2 linked regions of the Cytobacillus luteolus genome follow. The protein of the gene in region 1 interacts with the protein of each later gene in a pairwise test. Links are inferred from orthologs where the notes say so. Each region holds a gene or a part of one and is shown on either strand. Other genes may lie near its edges.

Region 1 (5,434 bases):
TTAACCTAACCTCTATTTCAGAAGAACGCGGAGAGATGAGCGTTTCCGTATCTAAAAAGAGAAAAGCATTTATGGTGATAACGGTTATCTCTGTTAGACCATTTGAAACAGCTATAGACTTTTCGGTTACTACCGAAACAAGTGTATTACCTATGGACTTTGGATACAGTAAGCGATTGGTTCAGTTTATGTATAAAGAATTAGACGGGATACTTCCTCTTCTAAAACGGTAAAAATGTGGAATGAATTAAAACTTGTACTAAGACAAGCTTTCTTATAAGATTGAATTAAGAGCAACTAACTTGACGGGGAATGATGTGTACTCACTTTTTCTCCTAATAGCAGTAGATTGGAGCTGATCTTATGAAGTGCCCAGTGTGTCAAAATAACGGAACTAGAGTACTTGATTCTCGCCCAGTCGATGATAGCAAATCTATTAGACGAAGACGGGAATGTGAAAAGTGTTTACATAGATTTACCACATTTGAAAAGGTTGAAGAAATCCCTCTAATCGTAGTTAAAAAGGAAGGGATTCGTGAAGAATTTAGCCGCGAAAAAATGCTACGTGGTCTAATTAAAGCTTGTGAAAAACGTCCTGTCTCATTGAAACAATTAGAAGATATAGCACATGAAGTAGAGAAAGAGCTTCGAAATCAGGGTAACTCAGAAGTGAAAAGCGTAGAAATCGGTGAAATGGTAATGAACCGTTTATCAAAAATAGATGAAGTAGCATACGTTCGCTTCGCATCTGTGTATCGACAATTTAAAGATATTAACGTCTTTATCGAAGAACTCAAAGAGCTTATCAATAAAGACAGATAGAGAGCTTATAGAATTAAGCTCTTTTTTCCTTTAAAATAAGAGAAAGATTATTATTTAACGGAAAGTTGAGTGAAAGTATGAAACAACAACAACACTGGAAGGATCTTCTGCCAATTGATCGTTATATCGTGCGCTCTGCGGACATGCTAAATGAAAATGATCGAAAGGTGCTCACTCTCCTTTATCAACCGTTAATCGGCACAAAGTGCTTTAGCCTCTATATGACCCTTTGGAGTGAGTTAGAACAAAATCGAATGTGGGGTGAAGAAACAACACATCACGGTTTAATGGCTATTATGCAAACTAATCTAAGAGACATATACCAAGAGAGATTGAAGCTTGAGGCAATTGGCCTAATGAAAACATTTGTGAACGAATCAGACGATAATCGCCTTTTTATATATGACATACAGGCACCATTAACACCTAAAGAATTTTTTACTGACGGTGTTCTAAACATTTTCCTCTATAATCGACTAGGAAAAAATAAATTTATGATGTTGAAACGGTTTTTTTCTGGGGCAGAAATTGATTCACAGAACTTTAAGCCTATTACGAAAAACTTTAATGAGGTATTTAGCTCGATTAATCCTTCTGAAATGGCTGTAAATATTAATGAAGAAACAACTGGTAATACACAGCTTGACCAAAATAATAGTTTTTTCGATCGACAAGGAAAACAAGAAATTCACTTTAGTGAAGATCTGTTTGATTTTGATTTGTTTTTTGCTGGTATATCTGAGGTTATGATACCTAAAAAATCCATTACACCAAAAGTACAGGATGCAATAAAAAAGCTGTCGTTTCTCTATTCTATTGACCCGATACAGATGCAAAATATTGCTATGAGTGCAATTAATCATAATGAAATGATTGATATTGAAAAATTAAGGAAGGCAGCAAGGGATTGGTATCAGTTTGAACATGGAGACCATCTTCCAGCACTTTCAGAAAGAAGCCAACCAATTCCTTATCAAACAATGGCTACTCGTGAGCCGGAGTCAAAAGAAGAAAAGTTGATTAAGCAACTTGAGACAATTTCTCCAAGGGCTCTGTTAATTGATATATCCGGTGGTGCGGAACCTTCATCTGCAGATATGAAAATTATTGAAGATGTTATGTTCGGGCAACAGTTGTTACCTGGTGTCGTAAATGTCCTAATATATTATGTAATGCTACGTTCAGATATGAAGCTTACAAAAGGGTATGTAGAAAAGTTAGCCAGTCATTGGTCGCGTAAGCAAATACGTACTGTTCCTGAGGCTATGACATTGGCAAAACAAGAACATCGTCAATATCAAAATTGGGCAAAAACAAAAAGTGAACCAAAGCAAAATAAGCGTAAGGCGGTTCGAACTGAAATGTTACCAGACTGGTTGCATCAGGAAACTTCTGAGAAACAAGAAGAATCTAGTCAGAAAGATTTCGAGCATGAGAAACGTGAGTTAGAAGAAAGAATTAAGAAGTTTAAAAAGAAAACGTAATTCATTTAATTGTAAGGGGTGAACATAATGGAGCCCATTAATCATTCGTTAAAAAAACTAATCAGTAATGACAAATTCAAGAATCGTTTTGATTCCTTAAAAAGAGAAGTGTTAAGTCACCCACATATTAAAAGCTTTATTGAAGAACATAAAGAACAGATTACGGATGACATGATAACTCGTAGTTTAGGGAAATTATACGAATACATTAATCAGAGCAAGGAATGTGACCAATGTGCAAGCCTAGAAGCTTGTAAAAACATGCTTCAGGGTTATCATCCACACTTAGTACTAGAAGGCAAGATTATCGGTCTTAATTATGATCGATGTCCAAGGAAAATTCTTCATGATGACCGTTCTAAATTCAAGTCATTAATTAAAAGTATGTATATACCTAAAGAAATTTTACAGGCTTCTATTGATCGTATTGATTTAGATGACCCTGCAAGATTTAAGGCCATTTCAATGGCGCAAGATTTTGTAGAAACATATGATAGTGATAAACCAGGTAAGGGATTGTATGTTTATGGTCCATTTGGAACAGGAAAAACCTATATTCTAGGTGCCATTGCCAATGAGTTAGCTAGCAAAAATGTACAGTCTATGCTTATCTACGTACCAGAGTTCATGAGAGAGCTTAAAGGCTCATTACAGGATTCTTCTTTTTCGGAGAAAATCGAGGCAGTAAAAAAAGTACCAGTATTAATGCTTGATGACATTGGGGCTGAATCAATGTCTAGCTGGATTCGAGATGATATATTAGGAGCAATCCTTCAATATCGCATGTTAGAAAATAAACCCACCTTCTTTACCTCAAACTTCGATTATACTCAGCTTGAACATCATCTTGCCTTTACACAAAGAGGTGAGGAAGAACAAGTTAAGGCTGCTCGAATCATGGAGAGAATAAAATATTTAGCAAAACCGGTTGAATTAAGAGGCAAAAACCGTCGAAGTGAATAGAGTCAATCCTTTAAAGGGTTGGCTCTTTTTTGTACATATGAAATTAGTTGTGATTAATCCTTAAAGTTTACTGCGGCCAGCTCCAGCGCCTAGCCTCTCGAGGTCAAATAACCTTTGCCATAAAAAGTCGAAGAGCAGACTTTTTCTGTCACAGAACATTTGCTTGTCGGGGCTGATCAAGGCGCTTGCGCTTTTGTTCTTAAAAGTTCTTATTCTAAAATTTCGCCTGTCCCCATATACATAAAACAGGTATTGTTGAAAAGGGGGGACAAACTTGATTGAGATTCACTTTCAAGAATCCTTAGATGCTTTAAAATTATATGAACGCCTTTGCTCGGCACAACAGGAGCGTAACATAAATTACATAGATGTATTATATGAACAAGAAAACATAATTACGATATGTATAGATAAAAAGAGTAATGAGCTAGTGGATTCTTTTATTATTCCAGTGATAACAAGCTTTTTTATTGAGACGAAAGAAGATATTTGGATGCTATCAATGATGCAAGAGTTATTTTACTTTTCCGATTTTGAAGAAAGACAACAAATATTAGAGATTGCTAGATCCATAATCGAAGGTGAGCGTAAGGGGATTCCTGTTATTGCAGACTTAGTGCCTAGAGAAGAGTTGATTTCTACTTCGTTAAGTACACTGCTAACAGATTCGATTTCCTTCTCATTCGAGTCATTCATTAAGTTCCGGTTAAAAGACTATTCGGATCGATTGCTACAATATGTTGAAATATCAATTGATGAATATAAGCTAGAACAAGAATATCAGAATTTCATTCAAAATCTAAGAGATTATATCACTGAACGGGATTCGAAGTTAGAGCACGTTAACATATTGCATAATGATCAGTTTTTATTGTTTAGTGAGCAATTTTCTGAAATAAAAAGAGATGAGGTTATAAAATACATTGATCGAAAGTTAATTCAAAGTTATCCAATGTATATTGACTCATCCATAATAGCACCACTTGTTTCAATGAACCCAAGTTCGATTAATTTATATACAAATCAAGTTGATGATGGGATGGTGCAAACCATCCGTAACATCTTCCAAGAACGAGTTAGGATATTCTCAAAAAAAGAATTTATCGAGTCTCAGCACTTATTAGTTCATAAGAAAATATAAAAAAGGTTTTCACTGCTCTTGATTTCTAAAAAAATTAGAACTATAATACTCTACATATAATAATCATATAAACAAGTTATGATGAGGACATGAGTGTGTAAAACCGGTTCCAAGAGAGGGAAGACCAGGCTGAAAGCTTCCTAACACGATTGTACACTTACCACCTTTAAACTTCAGTAGTGAACATTAACACTAGTTAACAAAGTAATTACTGACGGCCATTACCGTTACCAAATTCTTGAGCCATTTTTGAGGCAATGATGAGATGCTTAGCTTATCATTCACTAAAATGGGAACAAGGGTGGAACCACGAGATATAACTCGTCCCTTTCTATAGGGACGGGTTTTTTTATTTTTCAAAAAAACATATGTAGGAGTGAACATGATGTCAGATGTAGTAAAAATTGCATTTCCAGATGGAGCAGTGAAGGAATTTCCAAAGGGGATTACAACTGAAGATATTGCTGGGTCAATTAGCCCAGGATTAAAAAAGAAGGCATTAGCAGGAAAACTAAATGGTAGTCATATTGATTTACGTACAGAAATCAACGAAGATGGAGAAATTGCCATCATTACTCAGGATACAGATGAAGCACTTGAAATCATGCGCCATAGTACGGCCCATTTAATGGCCCAAGCGATTAAGCGCTTATATGGTAATGTAAAGCTTGGTGTAGGACCAGTTATCGAAAATGGCTTTTATTATGATATTGATATCGAGGAGTCATTAACACCAGAAGATCTTCCGAAAATCGAAAAAGAAATGAAGAAAATAATAAGTGAAAATATAGATATTGTTCGTAAAGAAGTGAGTAGGGAAGAAGCATTAAGTCGATATGAAGAAATAGGTGATAACCTAAAAGTAGAACTAGTGGGAGCAATCCCAGAAGGTGATACGGTAACAATTTATGAGCAAGGAGATTTCTTTGACCTTTGTCGAGGGGTACATGTCCCATCAACAGGAAAAATTAAAGAGTTCAAGCTATTAAGTATTGCTGGTGCTTACTGGCGTGGAGATAGTAAA
Region 2 (2,828 bases), on another replicon or contig:
TATAGATGAATATATTGAAGGAGGCAAAAAATCATGAAGGTAATCTTTTTAAAGGATGTAAAAGGAAAAGGAAAACAAGGTGAAGTGAAAAATGTGTCAGATGGGTATGCACACAACTTTTTATTCAAACAAGGTGCTGCTATTGAAGCCACACCTGCTAATATGAAGATGTTAGAAGCTCAAAAGAACAAAGTGAAACAAGAGGCTGCTCAAGAACTAGAAGAATCAAAGCAATTAAAAGAAAAAATTGAAGCTTTAACGGTAGAGCTAACTGCAAAAGCTGGTGATGGCGGGCGATTATTTGGCTCAGTAACTAGTAAACAAATTGCAGATGAGTTAGCAAAAACTCACAAAATAAAAATTGATAAGCGTAAATTTGATCTACCAGATGGAATTCGTTCTCTAGGTTTTACAAATGTCCCACTTAAGCTACATCCAGAAGTTACTGCTACAGTTAAGGTTCAAGTGAAGGAGCAGTAATTACCATTGATAAAAAGCTTTGCTATCATATACAATTATGAAATGTGATTTTGTTTAATACAAATCACATTTTTTCTTATATCCATATTATTTTAGATTTCTAATTCATAGATAATAGATTAATATAATAGATAGATAACACCTCTAAGGGAGAGTGAAGAAAAAGATGAGTACACTACTTGCAGATCGTATTCCTCCCCAAAATATTGAAGCTGAGCAAGCTGTGCTAGGAGCTATTTTTCTAGAACCAGCATCATTAACGTTGGCATCAGAAATATTAATTCCTGATGACTTTTATCGTGCTTCTCACCAAAAAATATTCAATGCAATGCTTAATCTTAATGATAAGGGTGAACCGGTCGACTTAGTAACCGTGACTGCTGAATTAGCTGATGTAAAGCTTTTAGAGGAAATAGGTGGGGTATCTTATCTTAGTGATATTGCAAACTCTGTTCCTACAGCTGCCAACATTGAATATTATGCAAAAATCATTGAAGAGAAATCGATACTTCGAAGACTAATAAGAACAGCAACGACCATTGCTTCAGATGGATATTCAAGGGAAGATGAAGTAGAAGCCCTTTTAAGTGAAGCTGAAAAAACAATCTTAGAAGTTGCTCAACGTAAGAACGCAGGGGCGTTTAAAAACATCCGTGATGTATTAGTTGAGACATATGATAATATTGAAGAATTAACAAATCGTAAAGGCGATGTTACTGGTATCCCTACTGGATTTACAGAATTAGATCGTATGACTGCTGGCTTTCAACGAAATGATTTAATCATCGTTGCCGCTCGTCCTTCAGTAGGTAAAACAGCCTTTGCGTTAAATATCGCACAAAATGTGGCCACGAAAACAGATGAAAATGTTGCTATCTTTAGTCTTGAGATGGGGGCAGAACAGCTTGTAATGAGGATGCTCTGTGCTGAGGGAAATATTAATGCACAAGCACTACGTACAGGTGCATTAACGGCAGAGGATTGGAGTAAGCTGACAATGGCTATGGGAAGCTTATCAAATTCAGGAATTTTCATTGATGATACACCAGGTATCCGAATTAGTGATATTCGCTCAAAATGCCGCCGTCTAAAGCAAGAAAGTGGCTTAGGTATGATTCTTATTGATTACCTTCAGTTAATCCAAGGAAGCGGGCGTAGTGGCGAAAACCGTCAACAAGAAGTATCAGAAATTTCTCGTTCACTTAAAGAACTAGCTCGTGAATTAAAGGTTCCTGTTATTGCTCTTTCTCAGCTTTCTCGTGGAGTTGAGCAAAGACAGGATAAGCGTCCAATGATGTCAGATATTCGTGAATCAGGAAGTATTGAGCAGGATGCTGATATTGTTGCCTTCTTGTACCGTGATGATTACTATGATAAAGAATCAGAGAACAAGGATATTATCGAAATTATCATTGCAAAACAACGTAATGGTCCTGTTGGAACAGTATCATTGGCCTTCGTAAAAGAATATAACAAGTTCGTAAACCTAGAAAGAAGATTTGATGACACCAATATACCACCAGGTGCATAGTATAAAGGAAGGACCTTCCCAATCGGGAGGGTTCTTTTTTCGTTTATTGGAAAAACTAATAATGCAAGTTGATATTTCACGAACAAATAAAATACTATCATTAAAATTGTTCGGGTTTAGTTGACTTGTGTGGTTAGAATTGATAAGATTAGTATGTTTGATACATAAATGAACGTAAAATAAGTTAGAGTTCACTCGGAGGTGCTAAGCCTATGGCTTCAGTAGTTGTTGTTGGAACACAGTGGGGAGACGAAGGTAAAGGTAAAATTACAGATTTTTTATCTGAGAACGCGGAAGTGATTGCTAGATATCAAGGCGGTAACAATGCAGGTCACACAATTAAGTTTAATGGAGAGACCTATAAACTACACTTAATCCCGTCAGGAATCTTCTATTCAGATAAAATTTGTGTAATTGGCAACGGAATGGTTGTTGATCCGAAAGCACTTGTAACAGAGTTAAAATACTTACATGATCGTGGTGTAAGCACAGATAATTTAAGAATTAGTAATCGTGCACATGTGATACTACCATATCACTTAAAATTAGATGAAGTTGAAGAAGATCGTAAGGGTGCTAATAAAATTGGTACAACTAAAAAAGGAATTGGCCCAGCCTATATGGATAAAGCAGCACGTGTAGGAATTCGCATGGCTGATTTGTTAGATCGAGAAATATTTGAAGAAAAATTAACTAACAATTTAGCAGAAAAAAACCGTTTATTAGAAAAAGTTTATGAAGTTGAAGGATTTAAAATAGAAGATATTCTTGATGAGTATTTTGAGTATGGACAACAGGTTGCGAAATATGTATGTGA

What was found.
Region 2: the proteins of dnaI (region 1) and dnaB interact in binary tests that used the Bacillus subtilis proteins (3 or more experiments, as listed by UniProt). The link is inferred for Cytobacillus luteolus from one-to-one orthologs.

Annotation. Positions count from the first base shown.
Region 1 is NZ_JAGGKM010000004.1:297,084-302,517, reverse strand. The notes cover bases 1,532-4,301. They hold dnaI (primosomal protein DnaI), read left to right. Parts: upstream 1,532-2,333; coding sequence 2,334-3,269; downstream 3,270-4,301. Other genes in these bases: ytxC (putative sporulation protein YtxC), read left to right, coding at 3,544-4,301; J2Z26_RS13530 (replication initiation and membrane attachment family protein), read left to right, coding at 1,532-2,306. In the rest of the region: J2Z26_RS13540 (cytosolic protein), read left to right, coding at 1-233; transcriptional regulator NrdR, read left to right, coding at 364-822; more of J2Z26_RS13530, read left to right, coding at 900-1,531; more of ytxC, read left to right, coding at 4,302-4,410; thrS (threonine--tRNA ligase), read left to right, coding at 4,796-5,434. UniProt on the Bacillus subtilis protein: Helps load the DnaC replicative helicase onto single-stranded (ss)DNA and simulates the helicase activity; in the presence of DnaB more helicase activity is seen.
Region 2 is NZ_JAGGKM010000007.1:33,859-36,686, forward strand. It holds dnaB (replicative DNA helicase), read left to right. Parts: upstream 1-646; coding sequence 647-2,011; downstream 2,012-2,828. Other genes in the region: J2Z26_RS18200 (DHH family phosphoesterase), read left to right, coding at 1-37; rplI (50S ribosomal protein L9), read left to right, coding at 34-480; J2Z26_RS18215 (adenylosuccinate synthase), read left to right, coding at 2,224-2,828. UniProt on the Bacillus subtilis protein: The main replicative DNA helicase, it participates in initiation and elongation during chromosome replication. Travels ahead of the DNA replisome, separating dsDNA into templates for DNA synthesis.